Regions from separate parts of the Mesorhizobium sp. USDA 4413 genome, predicted to be linked through region 2. Evidence: predicted binding sites of a transcription regulator. Region 2 holds the regulator's gene; each other region holds the start of a gene.
What was found. The regulator LexA, encoded in region 2, represses DNA repair genes until DNA is damaged. The targets are predictions, from matches to a motif close to TGTTCNNNNTGTGTTCNG.
Positions count from the first base shown of each region.

Region 1: a site for LexA is predicted at 1,812-1,829, ahead of ACVMIM_RS01435 (helicase-related protein). Genes of this name have one in related genera too.
Region 3: a site for LexA is predicted at 1,329-1,346, ahead of ACVMIM_RS27760 (nucleoid-associated protein). Genes of this name have one in related genera too.

Region 1 covers NZ_JBVPRP010000001.1:279,212-284,165, forward strand. Annotated here, with positions in the region: gene ACVMIM_RS01425 (acetyl-CoA C-acetyltransferase) at 1-433, shown strand, start outside; gene phbB (acetoacetyl-CoA reductase) at 553-1,278, shown strand; gene ACVMIM_RS01435 (helicase-related protein) at 1,995-4,954, shown strand, end outside.
Region 2 covers NZ_JBVPRP010000001.1:4,412,258-4,417,211, forward strand. Annotated here, with positions in the region: gene trpD (anthranilate phosphoribosyltransferase) at 1-200, shown strand, start outside; gene trpC (indole-3-glycerol phosphate synthase TrpC) at 205-1,017, shown strand; gene moaC (cyclic pyranopterin monophosphate synthase MoaC) at 1,019-1,495, shown strand; gene ACVMIM_RS21560 (molybdopterin molybdotransferase MoeA) at 1,495-2,700, shown strand; gene lexA (transcriptional repressor LexA) at 2,817-3,557, shown strand; gene ACVMIM_RS21570 (ComEC/Rec2 family competence protein) at 3,551-4,954, opposite strand, start outside.
Region 3 covers NZ_JBVPRP010000001.1:5,703,052-5,708,005, forward strand. Annotated here, with positions in the region: gene ACVMIM_RS27755 (GTP pyrophosphokinase) at 1-189, opposite strand, end outside; gene ACVMIM_RS27760 (nucleoid-associated protein) at 186-1,232, opposite strand; partial or broken gene ACVMIM_RS27765 (Ros/MucR family transcriptional regulator) at 1,540-1,985, shown strand; gene ACVMIM_RS27770 (thermonuclease family protein) at 2,238-2,759, shown strand; gene ACVMIM_RS27775 (DUF4236 domain-containing protein) at 2,868-4,022, opposite strand; gene ACVMIM_RS27780 (hypothetical protein) at 4,076-4,954, opposite strand, start outside.

The DNA of each region.
Region 1 (4,954 bases), 4.1 Mb from region 2:
CAATGACGGCGCCGCCGGCGCGCTGCTGATGACCGAGGCCGAGGCTGCAAGGCGCGGCATCACCCCGCTGGTGCGCATCGCCTCCTGGGCGACCGCCGGCGTCGACCCGGCGATCATGGGCACAGGCCCTATTCCCGCCTCGAAGCGCGCGCTGGAAAAGGCCGGCTGGTCGGTCAAGGATCTCGATCTCGTCGAGGCCAACGAGGCCTTCGCCGCGCAGGCCTGCGCTGTCAATCAGGGCATGGGCTGGGACCCTTCGATCGTCAACGTCAATGGCGGCGCTATCGCCATCGGCCACCCGATCGGCGCTTCGGGCGCCCGCATCTTCAACACGCTGGTCTACGAGATGCGCCGCCGCGGCGCCAAGAAGGGCCTTGCCACGCTGTGCATCGGCGGCGGCATGGGTGTCGCGATGTGCGTCGAAGCGCTGTGAGTTCAGCGAATAGGGGAATAGCGAATAGAGGAAGAAAAGCGTCGCGCCGCGGGACATCAGATCCCTACTCGCTATTCGCTACTCCCTATTCGCTCAGCCGATTTTAAAGGGAGGACCACATGAGCAAGGTAGCAATCGTCACGGGCGGATCGCGCGGCGTTGGTGCTGCAATATCGGTCGCCTTGAAGAACGCCGGCTATTCGGTCGCGGCCAACTATGCCGGCAATGACGAGGCGGCCCAGAAATTCAAGGCCGAGACCGGCATCCCGGTTTATAAATGGTCCGTCGCCGACTACGAGGCCTGCGCCGCCGGCATCAAGCAGGTCGAAGCCGATCTCGGTCCGGTCGGGGTGCTGGTCAACAATGCCGGTATCACCCGCGACGCCATGTTCCACAAGATGACGCCCGCGCAGTGGAAGGACGTGATCGACACCAATCTCTCCGGCGTCTTCAACATGACGCATCCTTTGTGGAGCGGCATGCGCGACCGCAAGTTCGGCCGCGTCATCACCATCTCCTCGATCAACGGCCAGAAGGGCCAGGCCGGCCAGGCCAACTACTCCGCCGCCAAGGCCGGCGACATCGGCTTCTCCAAGGCCCTCGCCCAGGAAGGCGCCCGCGCCGGCATCACCGTCAACGTCATCTGTCCGGGCTATATCGCCACCGACATGGTCAAGGCGATCGACGAGAAAGTGCTCAGCGAGCGCATCATCCCGCAGATCCCGGTCGGCCGCCTCGGCGAACCGGAAGAGATCGCGCGCTGCGTCGTCTTCTTGGCTTCCGACGAGGCCGGCTTCATCACCGGCTCGACCATCACCGCCAATGGCGGCCAGTATTTCGCCTGACCCCGGTACTTCGCTCGGCATCATTCGTCGCCGGGGCGCCCCCGGCACCGGAGCCGCCTTTTTTGTCCGCCGGCCGGGCCGGCGTGACACCTTGCCTCAATTCGGGACGCAAAAGTTAACGGCCGCTGCACTTCTTGTGCGCAAGTGTCCACACAAGCTGTGAATTATCGGTGGGCGAGCTGTGGATAACACCATATCTAGGGGTGAACAAACCGGGAAACCGTCGGATCGCTGATTCGTCGCCGATTCGTTCCGGCTTTGGCCGAAAAGTTAACGGCGAGCGGCCCGAGCATCGCTGAAATCGTAAAAAGCGATTAAGAAAGTTCAACAATTACATAAGCTTGACCAAGCACCCCAAGCCGGCCGCGACCGGTCACCGGCAAAGGTTAACGACGGCCTGGCTCCAGCGGAGGCGAAGCATGAAATGGGCCAATCTCTCCGATTCAGCATGTGGTGAGACTCATCGTCAAAAAATCCACATATAGCCGTGAACAAAACCTGAATCAGAACGAGTCAGCGATTCGTCGCCGATTCGTTCCAGACTCGTTCCAGCCGTTAACGGCAGCCGATTTTGACCGGGCTGCCGCTTCCAGCCTGCCCCCAGACGAACATTCCGCTTTCGCTCGGCGCGCTAAATCCCTATGTGTCGGCTGTCACACGCGGCGGCGCCGCCGCGCCTCCGACCAGAAGCGGCAGAAAGTCTTATTTCCGAGCCGATGAACATCCAGCCGAAACACTCCCAGCCGCTGATCCTTTCGGGCCGCGACGTGACGGCCGTGCTAGGCCCCACCAACACCGGCAAGACCCATCTCGCCATCGAGCGCATGGTCGCGCACGAAACCGGTATCATCGGCCTGCCGCTGAGGCTGCTTGCCCGCGAGGTCTATGCGCGCGTCTGCGAGAAGGTCGGCGCCCACAAGGTGGCGCTGATCACCGGCGAGGAGAAGATCGTGCCTGCCGGCGCGAAATATTCGGTCTGCACGGTCGAGGCGATGCCGCGCGAAACCGACGCCGCCTTCGTCGCCATCGACGAGGTGCAGCTCGCCGGCGATCTCGAGCGCGGCCATATCTTCACCGACCGCATTCTGCATCTGCGCGGCCGCCAGGAGACGCTGCTTCTGGGCGCGGCCACCATGCACGGCATCCTGCAAAAACTGCTGAAGGGCGTATCCGTGGTCACGCGGCCGCGCCTGTCGCACCTTGCCTATGCCGGCTCGAAGAAGCTCACCCGGCTGCCGCGGCGCACGGCGATCGTCGCCTTCTCGGCCGACGAGGTCTACGCCATCGCCGAACTGATCCGCCGGCAGCAGGGGGGTGCCGCCGTCGTGCTCGGCGCGCTCTCGCCGCGCACCCGCAATGCGCAGGTGGAGATATTCCAGTCCGGTGATGTCGACTATCTCATTGCTACCGACGCCATCGGCATGGGCCTGAACCTCGACCTCGATCACGTCGCTTTTGCCCAGAACCGCAAGTTCGACGGTTATCAATACCGCAACCTGACCGCCGCCGAGCTCGGCCAGATCGCCGGCCGCGCCGGCCGGCACCTGCGCGACGGAACCTTCGGCGTCACCGGCCAGGTCGACCCGTTCGACGAGGATCTGGTGCAGAAGATCGAGGCGCATGATTTCGATCCGGTGAAGGTGCTGCAATGGCGCACCGCCGATTTCGATTTCACCAGCCTCGACGCGCTGAAGCGCTCGATCGAGGCCAGCGCGCCGGTCGAAGGCCTGACCCGCGCGCTGCCGGCGGTGGACGCGCAGGCTCTGGAGCATCTGTCGCGCGATAGCGCCATCCACGCTTTGGCCACCGGCAAGGAGCGGGTGGCGCTGCTTTGGGAAGCCTGCGCGCTGCCCGACTACCGCAAGATCGCGCCCGCGCAGCATGCCGACCTCATCGCCTCCATCTATATGGACCTTGCTCGCCATGGCCATGTCGATGAGAATTACATGGCCGAGCAGGTGCGGCGCGCCGACACGACGGACGGCGACATCGACACGCTGTCGCACCGGATCGCGCAGATCCGCACCTGGACTTTCGTCTCCAACCGGCCGGGCTGGCTGGCCGATCAGCTACACTGGCAGGAAAAGACGCGCGAAATCGAAGACAGATTGTCGGATGCGCTGCATGAGCGGTTGACGAAACGCTTCGTAGACCGCAGGACTTCCGTCCTCATGCGGCGCCTTAGAGAAAATACCATGCCTGAAGCCGAAATCAGCCCTACCGGAACCGTCCTCGTCGAAGGCCATCATGTCGGCGAGTTGCAAGGGTTCCGCTTCACCGCCGACCAGAGCGCCGGCGGCGAGGACGCCAAGGCAGTGCGCACCGCCGCCCAGAAGGCGCTCGCGGCCGAGTTCGACGCGCGCGCCGAACGCTTTGCCGCTTGCGCGAATGGCGACCTGGCGCTGGGCTCGGACGGCGTGCTGCGCTGGATCGGCGCGCCGATCGGCACGCTGGTCGCCGGCGACGAAGCGCTGAAACCGCGCCTGGTCCTGCTTGCCGACGAGCAGCTGACCGGCCCTGCCCGCGACAAGGTCGCCGCGCGCGCCGAGCGTTTCGTCAACTTCCAGATCGAGTCGCTTTTGAAGCCGCTGGTCGACTTGAAGAATGCCGACCAGATCACCGGCATAGCGCGCGGCATCGCCTTCCAGCTGGTCGAGCATTTCGGCCTGATCAACCGCCGCGACATCGCGGAAGAGATGAAGTCGCTCGACCAGGAAGGCCGCGCGGCGCTCCGCCGCCTGGGCGTGCGCTTCGGTGCCTACCACGTCTTCGTGCCGGCGCTGATCAAGCCGGCTCCGGCGGGACTGGTGACGCTGCTTTGGGCGTTGAAGAACGACGGCAAGGACAAGCCGGGCTTCGGCGACGTTGTGCATGCGCTGGCCTCGGGCCGCACCTCGGTGGTCATCGACCCGGCGTTTGACAAGACCTTCTACAAGCTCGCCGGCTACCGCAATCTCGGCCGTCGCGCCGTGCGCGTCGACATCCTCGAGCGGCTTGCCGACCTCATCCGCCCGGCGACCAACTGGAAGCCCGGCCTCGGCCAGCGTCCGGACGGCGCCTATGATGGCCACGCCTTCATGGTGACACCGCCGATGATGTCGATCCTCGGCGCCACGGCCGACGACATGGAGGAAATCCTGAAAGGTCTCGGCTATCGCTCGGAGGCCAAGCCGGCCGCCGAGGTGAAGGCGAAGCTCGACGCGCTCGACGCCGCCGCACGCGAAGCGGCCGCGGCCAAGCTCGCTGCCGAAGACGCGGCGCGCACCGCGCAGTCGACGGAGGCGCAGGCTGCGGCAACGGACGCGGTCGCGGTCGCGGTCGCGGAGGCAGCGGCGGAAAGCTCGGAGCCGGCAACCACCGAAGCTGCGCCTGAGGCCGTCGCGGAAGTTCCGGCCGAAGCCAGCTCGGAAGCGCCGGCGGAACCTGCCGTTGAAGAGCCGGCAGAAGTTGCGGCCGAGGTCGCGGAAGAGGTTCCCACTGTGGAGGCCCCCGCTGCGGCGGCTGCAGTGCTTGAGTCGGCCGAAGGCGCCGACGCCCTTACCTCCTCCTCGATGGGGGAGGTCGCGGCGCGGAGCGACGCGGGTGGGGATGATGGCGCCGGCGACGCAGACGGCACCAATACCGCCGAAGCTCCCCACGAGGGGGAGGGTAAGGCCGGCGAAGCCCCGGCCGAGGC
Region 2 (4,954 bases):
ACGCCAAGGAATTGCGCGATATGCTGGGCGGAGCGGCCGGCGCCTATCGCGACACGGTGCTGATGAATGCCGGCGCCGGGCTGGTCGTGGCCGGCAAGGTGACGACTTTGGCCGACGGCATCACGGCGGCGGCGCAAGCGATCGACAGCGGCCGCGCGCTCGGCGTGCTGGACAAGCTGGTCGAGATTTCGAACGGATAAGGCCTTGTCGGACATCCTGCGCAAGATCGAAGCCTACAAGCGCGAAGAGATCGCCGCGGCGAAGCTCGCCGTGCCGTTCGCCGAGATCAAGGCGAAAGCCAGGGACGCGGAGCCGCCGCGCGGCTTCCTCGCGGCACTGGAAGCCAAGCGCCGGGCCGGCGGTTTCGCGCTGATCGCCGAGATAAAGAAGGCCAGCCCTTCCAAGGGCCTGATCCGCGCCGATTTCGATCCACCGGCGCTCGCTAGGGCCTATCAGAAAGGTGGCGCAGCCTGTCTTTCGGTGCTGACCGATGCGCCGTCTTTCCAGGGCGCTCCGGAATTTCTGACCAATGCGCGCAAGGCGGTGTCTCTGCCCGCGTTGCGTAAGGATTTTCTGTTCGACCCTTATCAGGTCTACGAGGCCCGCGCCTGGGGCGCGGACGCCATCCTGATCATCATGGCAAGCGTTGACGATGCCCTGGCGAGCGAATTGGAAGCGACCGCGTTCGAACTCGGGATGGACGCGCTGATCGAGGTGCATGACGAGGCCGAAACGGAGCGCGCGCTAAAATTGTCGTCGCGGCTGATCGGAATCAACAACCGCAATTTGCGGACCTTCGAGACCAGGCTTGAGACTTCCGAGCGGGTGGCGCCGATGGTGCCGGGCGGCTACCTGCTGGTCAGCGAAAGCGGCATCTTCACCCACGACGACTGCCTCAGGATGCAGAAGACCGGCATCGGCGCCTTCCTGGTCGGCGAGAGCCTGATGCGGCAGGCGGATGTGGCCGCGGCGACCGAGCTTCTGCTGACAGGCAAGGCGGCGGCTGAGGCCATCTGAGATGGCCCTCACCCATCTCGACGCCAAGGGCGAAGCCAACATGGTCGATGTCGGCGACAAGGCCGAGACAACACGCACCGCGATCGCCGAAGGCTTTGTCTCGATGCAGCCGGAAACGCTGGAGATAATTCTCGCCGGCGACGCCAAGAAGGGCGATGTGCTGGGCACAGCGCGCATCGCCGGCATCATGGCCGCGAAGAAGACGCATGAGCTGATCCCGCTTTGCCATCCGCTGCTTCTCACCAAAGTGGCCGTCGAGATCGAGCCGGACCGCGCGCTACCCGGCCTCAGGATCACCGCGCTTGCCCGCGTCACCGGCAAGACCGGCGTGGAGATGGAGGCGCTGACCGCCGCTTCGGTCGCCTGCCTCACCATCTACGACATGGCCAAGGCGGCGGACCGTGGCATGGTGATTTCCGGTATCCGGCTGGTCGAAAAGACCGGCGGCAAGTCGGGCGACTACAAGGCGGGTGCCTGATGGCCCTCGTTCTAGTCGCCGAAGCGCTCGAACGCTTGCTCGACGGCGCAGCACCTTTGCCGGGCGAGAGCGTTCCGCTGGCGGACGTGGCCGGGCGGGTTCTCGCCGAACCGGTTGTGGCGCTGCGCACCCAGCCGCCCTTCAACGCCTCGGCGATGGACGGCTACGCCGTACGCTCCGCCGACGTTGCTTCTGCGCCGGCGCAACTGGAGGTCATAGGCATGGCGCCCGCCGGGCGCGGCTTTTCCGGGACTGTCGGCGAAGGCCAGGCGGTGCGCATCTTCACCGGCGCGCCGCTGCCTGAAGGCGCGGACACCATCGTCATCCAGGAAAACGTCCGCGATCTCGGCAACCGCCAGATCGAGGTGACGGAGCCGACGGCCGAAGCACGCAATGTGCGCCGCCGCGGGCTCGACTTCGTCCAGGGCGACGTGGTGCTCGAAAAGGGCCGCGTGCTCGACGCGGCGGCCCTTTCGCTTGCAGCCTCGGCCAACCATCCCGCCTTGAATGTCGTGCGCCGGCCGCTGGTCGCGATCATCGCCACCGGCGATGAACTGTTGCCGCCGGGCAGCGCGCTCGGCCCCGATCAGATCATTTCATCCAACGCCTATGGCGTCGCCGCCGCCGCCCAGTCGGTCGGCGCGCGTGCGCTCGATCTCGGCATCGCCGCCGATCGTAAGGAAGCGATCGCGGCGCTGGTCCGGAAAGCAGTCGAGGCGAACGCCGATGTCATCGTCACGCTCGGCGGCGCCTCGGTCGGTGACCACGACCTGATCCATGACGTGCTGACCAGTGAAGGCATGCGGCTCGACTTCTGGAAGATCGCCATGCGCCCCGGCAAACCGCTGATGTTCGGCCGGCTTGGCAATGTCCGCTGCATCGGCCTGCCCGGCAACCCGGTGGCCAGCATCGTCTGCTCGCAGCTGTTCCTTAAGCCGCTGCTTGCCAGGCTCGGCGGCCGCGACCACAGGCAGGAGCTGCGAACGGCCCGGCTGGGCGCAGCGATGCAGGCCAACGATCTCAGGCAGGACTATGTGCGCGCCGTCATACGCGAGGACGCCGGCACGCTCGTCGCGACCCCGTTCGGCATCCAGGACTCCTCGATGCTCAGAACGCTCGCCGACGCCAACGGCCTGATCGTGCGCGAGCCCTTCGCGCCGGCAGCCGAGACCGGCGCCGAATGCAGCGTTCTGATGTTACGCTGAACAAATCGTCAACGAGTTCACTAAACTTTAAACGGTTGCGGAACACAACTGGAACAGATAGTGTTTGTTCTGGGTTTGTTTTTCTGATTCTGGTTTCAGAACCCGTGGGGGCCGCCATGCTGACGCGCAAACAACATGAACTTCTGATGTTCATCCACGAAAGGCTGAAGGAAAGCGGGATTCCGCCGTCTTTCGACGAGATGAAGGAAGCGCTCGACCTCGCCTCCAAGTCCGGCATCCACCGGCTGATCACGGCGCTGGAGGAACGCGGTTTCATTCGCCGGCTGCCGAACCGGGCGCGGGCGCTGGAAGTGCTGCGCCTGCCCGACTCGATCGCACCCGGCCTCAATGCGGCGAAGAAGTTTTCGCCAAGCGTCATCCAGGGCAGCCTGGGTCAGAACAATCTCAGCCGTCAGGTCAAGCCGGCTGCGCCCTCGCGCGCCCCGACGCCAAGCAACGACGACGATGCCGGCTCGGCCGTATCCATTCCGGTGATGGGCCGCATCGCCGCCGGTGTCCCGATCGACGCCATCCAGCACCAGACGCATTCGATCACGGTGCCGCCGGACATGATCGCCGGCGGCGAGCATTATGCGCTGGAGGTCAAAGGCGACTCGATGATCGAGGCCGGCATCTTCGACGGCGACACGGTCATCATCCGCAACGCCAACACGGCAAGCCCGGGCGAGATCGTGGTGGCGCTGGTCGATGATGAGGAAGCGACGCTCAAGCGCTTCCGCCGCAAGGGTGCCTCGATCGCGCTGGAAGCTGCCAACCCGGCCTACGAGACCCGCATCTTCGGACCGGATCGGGTGAAGGTGCAGGGCAAGCTCGTCGGGTTGATCCGCCGCTACTGATCCGGTTGCGAAGGTTTCGCATCCGTCCGCTGAGGCTTTTGATAAGGCGGCAGTCCTCTCGCCTCGCGGGTATACTTGCGCTGTTCGTGCCAAGGCCGGTACGGCTGCTCGACAGCATATTGGATGGCCGGTCGCGCGGTTGCCGATTGGGGATCGAAGAAGACGGCGGCGCTGCCGTCGCGCGCCAACTGCCGCTTGGTGACGACGAGCACGCGCGGATCGCGGCAGGGATTGTAGGCGGTGGCGTCGTTGATGACGACGAGGTCGGCAAAGCCGCAGGCCGGCCGGGCGCTGTCGCGGGTTTCAGCGAGTGCGACGATGGCGCCGGACGGATGCCGGCCGATGCAAAGATCACCCGTGCAGTAGAAGGGCGAGCCGGGCGGCAGATCGACGGGATCGACGATGTCCAGCGCATCTTTGGCGAACGTCTCCGGCGGCACGATTTCCTCGGCTTTCAGCGCCCGTTTCCAATTGTCGGTGGTGAACTCGTTGGCGCGTGCGCGACTGACGGCAAGCTCGCCACCGCCGATCGGCATCGCCACCAGATGCGCGTCCTCGGAAATGAGCACATCCGGCGTGCGGACATGCGGAATGGCCAGCAGCGCGGCAAGCGCGAAGGGAACGGCGGCAAGCCTCAGCCAGGTTGTGGCCATTGTCGCAATGACCAGCGCAATCGTCGCCAGCAGCACCGACTGGATCGAGATCAGCCCGACGGCGTCGACCGGTGAGCGTTCGGAGATCCATGCCGAAATGGCGATCATCGCCGTCAGTCCCTTGCCCATCACAAAGAGGAACGGGCCGTCGAAACCGAAGGGCATGGCCAGCGCGCTCAACACGGCAAACGGCATGACGATCAGTGACACGATCGGCATGACCGCCAGATTGGCGAGCAGACTGAGCGGCGACACGCGCTGGAAATGCCAAATCGCAAACAGCAATGTCGCGCTGCCCGCGATGAGCGACGTCACGGCGGCGCCGCCCACTCCAACCGCCAGTTTTCGCGACAGGAATCCCAGGAATGAACGCTTTGCCGGCGGCGCGATCGTTTTGCCGGCGCGATAGTCGGCAAAGCCGGCATAGGCGCCGACCAGGGCGGCGGTGGCGGCGAAGGACATCTGGAAACTCGGGCCGACCACCTCGTGCGGCGAGACGAGGATCACGGCGATTGCCGAGATCGCCAGGTTGCGCATCGTGAGCGCCGCACGGTCGAAGAGCACGGCGGCAAGCATCACGGCGAGCATGATGAAGCTTCGCTCGGCCGCCACCACGATGCCGGAGATGACGAGGTAAGCGGCGATCGAGATGAGCGCGATTCCGGCGGCATATTTCTTCACCGGCCGGCGCGAGGAGAAATCCGGAAGCAGCGCGAAGGCGCCGCGCAAAAGGACCATGATCGT
Region 3 (4,954 bases), 1.3 Mb from region 2:
GAGTGCCTTCTGGATAAGCGACTTGTTCTCCTTCAGCCTGTGCTTAACCGGAAGGCGCAAGAACAGATCCGGCGCCTCCACCTGGGTCGAGAGCCCGTCGATGACCGCGTGGACGATGAACCTGCCCCAGGCGTCGTAGTACTGCTGCTCCGCCTCCCAGCGCCGCAGGATCTCGAGCTCGGTCGTCATAGCTGTTCGGTGACTGGCCTGCGGACCGTGATCCTGGTCCAACTTGCAGCCTCGCTATCGGAAACATCGCCAGGCGGGACATCCTCGATTGTCACGGTGCCATTGCGTATCGCGTCCGGGGACGCCGAGAACTCGATGTCTGGACCAAACTTGTACTTCCGGCGCCGCAGCCTACCACCCATCTCGCTAATATCCCGAACCACGGCTCTATCGGTCGGGAATTTCTTGGCCTCGAGGAACCTGTTGAATGGGTCGCGCAATTCGGGTGGCAGATACGCTTCGCCGAACTGTTGCGAGGTGAACGTTGGTGCTTGATCTACCTTAACGAAGGCGAACAGCGCGTCGCCCAGATCCCTTCGGAGATCTCGGTCATTTATCGATGTGCGAACGAATTCCTTGGTGAGGTCGAAGAACTTCGCGGTTTCATATTTTCCGTTCTCAGGAAAGGCGCAGCCAAGAAAGCCGTCGTAGAAATATACGGCCGCGTTCTCTCGGCGGGCGGCAGTGATATTGCTGTCAAATACGAAGCATCGCCAACTTGTGCTTGCCGTGACGGCGACATCTTCAGAAATGAACAGGGCAAGCTTGTAAAGTCTCGTGGCTGGCGTCAGGAAGATGTTCTCGAGAAATTCGGTCACAATTTTTGCGGCATCTAATCGGCGTTGAAAGCCGGACTGCATCTCCGCTTTGATCACCCCTACGAAGGGCTTTCCATCGGCACCGACTTTCCCATCGAAGACTAGAAGCATTCCCCCGGGAATCCCTCGTGATTTCTGTGCGTCAGCGAGAGCATCTGCCATGTGCTTGGAGATATCGGGAAAATCGGTGTCGGCTGCGAGAACAAGACGTCGAGCCGTTCCAACAACGCTTGCGTCGTCGGTCTTCACTATCCGCATCTCTATGCTCTTGGACTGTGCAGAGAGCGCTTCGGTGATACGCATCCCAAAATGACTAAGAGCCTTGGAGTCTAGAACTTCAAGTTCCTTCCCGTAGGATGGTGGCACTACATTAGGCCCGTCTTTCCTCTGGAATACCTCATGCATGACAACTCGGCCGATTGAAAGATTCTCAACAAGCAAAACTCGATCCCCTCCGAAAATACCGAGGAACATTATTCGGAACGGGTTAAGAAAGGATATCAGAACAGATCAAGAACGCAAGGGCCACGCGTGCAGGAAAAATGGCGGCCGTTCCTAAACGCAACCAGCCAGTATCGCTGACCTTCTCGACCCCAACCACGGTGTCTGAATTTTTCACCCAGACGAAAAAGTGCATGCGTTCAAAGCTGCAAGGCCTGGAATTGTCTGTTGGAACGGCTATCAACAGAGCCATTGCAGTCAGTAGAAGGATATACCATGTCCCGAGAATGAGGTGGCCCATCTGATCGACTTTACCGCCGATATCGTCTCCGACTACGTCAGTAAGAACGCTGTGCCAGTTACCTGCCTGCCCGAGCTTATTGAGAGCGTAAACTTGTCGCTTTCCAGAGTTAAGTAACCTGTCGAACCAAAAGCCCCAGCCCAAAACGATGTGGTCAATCCGAAGCGGTCGGTGTTTCCCGACTACATCATCTGCCTTGAGGACGGAAGAAATTCAAATCGCTCAAGCGGCATTTGGCTACGCATTTCGGTCTAACGCCCGATGAATATCGGGAAAAATGGGGACTGCCTCCGGACTACCCGATGGTCGCTCCCACCTATTCAGAAAGCCGCTCCAGTCTTGCCAAAGCGCTCGGTCTTGGCCGCAAGACAGCTACGAAGAAGAAAGCGCCGGTCAAGAGAGGACGAGGACGCTAGTCCGTCGTTTCAAGTGGGGAGAGCCAGCAATTGAGGAACGATCGGCAATCCCGCCGGCACCGGTCGCGCTTACGGCCTGGACGCCGAAGCTCTGTTGCCCGCGCTTCCCGCGGCCGGACGTTTGCAGTCGCATCACTAGCAGTCGCTGGCCTGGCGGCTTCAGCATATGCCGTTTTTCCCCTCGCTGCGGACAGCCATGGCGATCTTGGAGCGACAGTAGCCAACTGGACTGCCGCCAACCCACAGACCATTATGGGGACGGCATCGGTTGTGGACGGTGACACGATCGAAGTCCACGGTCAGCGCATCCGCTTTAACGGAATCGACGCGCCTGAGAGCCGCCAGCTCTGCAAAGATGCAAATAGACTGGATTATCCATGTGGAAGTCGATCCACCGAGGCCCTCGACACCTTTTTTGCCGCATCTCGCCCGGTACAATGCAACTTCGTCGCATGGGATAGGTACCACCGTTTCGTGCGCGACTGTCGTCGCGCGGACGGCGCTAGCGTGGCGTCTTGGATGGTTGAGCACGGTCAGGCTCTTGATTGGCCCCGATACAGCCACGGCGCGTATGCGGAGCAGCAATTACAAGCGAAGACTGCCAGAAATTGGTTGTGGACTGGCGAATTCGAGGCGCCGTGGGATTGGCGCGCCGGTCACTCCGATGATCCAAAGCCTCCAACAAATCGTAAGTTGGACCTAATTACGCACCGGCAGGTCGCGCAGAGCTACTCCTGCCAGCCTCGACGCTTGCTCGCAAATCTCCTCATGTGAGGAAGCGCGTTGGTGCTCATGGGGCGGCAAACTCGACCGAGACGGCGATGGAAACCTTGCGAGGGCCTCCGCTAGTTCGCTGCAGTGGACCTTCCTACGTGCGCAGGTTCACGATCTGGACGTTAGGCTGCGCTGCACATGCGGTGTCGATCGGTGCGAGCCGTGCACTTGGGCCAGCGCTGAGATTGCCTGACAGAACGGCTGACTGATATTCGTTTTCGAGAACTCGAGGAGTTCATTCAGTCCGCTACCGCTCGACAGTCGCAACGCCTCATATCGACAGATGGGAATCTGCCGATTGTTTTTGAACCGCCGGTCGGGTCCGCCGCTCTTGTTGGGGTGTGTCCAGGTGTAACCAATGACTTGGGCGTCGGATGGAACTCGGCCAGTCTCAATGAAATTGCTGGGAGCAAATTGGGTCCGAAGATCAGCATAGCCGACGGCACCGTACCGATTGCCATCTTTCACCAGGACAAGGTCCGGCATGAAATAGAGAACCTGCCGGCCGACGTGGATCGACGGCGGAGTAACGTTGCTGCGAACAACCTGGGGTAACGTGCTTGCTAGTGTCGTCGGCTTCTTGTCGACCAGCATGCTGGCGCCAGCGTTCCGCTTCCAAGTCGTCAGATCCTCAATCTTGCCCCCTGCCGCAACATGCCACCTTCCCGCGCAACCAGTGAGCGTCTCGAATGCAGCCACCAGCCTGCCGTAGGCAGCCTCGGCGTCCTGTTCCAGATCATAGTAAAGCACGCTCACCCGGCGATAGCCGTCGAACCAACCCCCAATCAACATGCCAGATAAGAAGGCGGCTACCCCAACCACCGGCCCTACCCCGCCGATTGCTTTTCCGACAAAGAAACCCACGATGCCGAACAGAACAGCCAGGATCACCGAGAGCCGCGTTTGCGACTGTTTGGCGTTGATTTCGTCCAGCACCTCAGCCGAGGTTTCATCGCGCATATCAATCACGTCGCCGGACTCGATCTCCCTCATCACGACCCCATCGGCGATATATTCTGGGGCTGATGGTTGCGGCGTCATTTGCAGCCCTTGAGGTGCTGGCTGCCGGGCGGTGTTTTTCGCACCAGCCTTCCCGAGCGTCCCTCGGTAGTAGAGACCGCCAAAGCCTGCATGGATGTAATGGCCCCGTGGACCCGTTCCGATCCGAAGCCCCTTCACGCCCACAGAGACACCGACGCCGCCCGATGAAAAATTGAACCGGAACGGTCCCGCGCTGATCGATTTGCGAACGTAAAACCCCATCCCTTCCCCCCGACACAATGCAGTGAACGCTAAGTCACGGCATTGTCCCTCAGTCATGACTTCGATCCCTGTGAAGGCGCGAGGTCCTTTTCACGGGAGCGCTGCCTTACCCTGATTTCAATTCGCCTTCTGGCCTTCACGTCGCCAGCCTGTGCTCCATCGGTCAGACGATCGCCAGGAAGGATCAGCTGCCCGCCGGACATCGGCAAGATGGTGAACCCTCCCAGGTCAGGCATCTCTCGGAGGATGCTCGTGACGGAGATCGCTCGAGCCAAACCGAGGCCAGCGTTGTCGGCAGGATGAAGCGCACCTACCTCAACCTTGCCTGCTAGGACCGGTTGGAGGCCCTTGTCCATGTTCGACGACACGCCCGACATCGCCTGCTCGTCCGTGTGGCCAATCACTTCGATGACGTCGACGCCGTATGAGGTTGCAATACCCGCAATCGTCTTCGACAGGTCGCGTAGCTTGGTCTTGAAGCCATCGGAAAGCTCGGCGCTACCAGATTCGAAATTGTAGCCGTCAAGTTCGCTGAGACTAATGATCGGTGGCCAATCGTGAGGTTTGGCTGCGACTGTGAATTCGTTGGCCTTCTTCAGGACATCGGAGAGGTCCTTCGGAGTCTTGCCTCCGCCGACATAGCCATTCTGCTTCAGAACTTTCATATGCTCGATCATGACCTTGCCTTGGTCGACGTCGACGTCGTTCTCAGCAAGCACTTTGGTGACCGGCGCCCTTTTCACCACCTCTTCGACCGTCAGCCCCGCCTTCTTAAGTGTTTCGACGGCCTCTTTCGCCAGGACGAGTTCGCGCCATTCTTGATCGGAGACATTGCGTCCCGTCGCGGGCTTAAACGCATTTAGTTGAGCAAGCAGGCGCTTGTTTTCTTCGCCGAGTTTGCGAGCGGTCTCCTCGGCAGATTGCGCAATCCT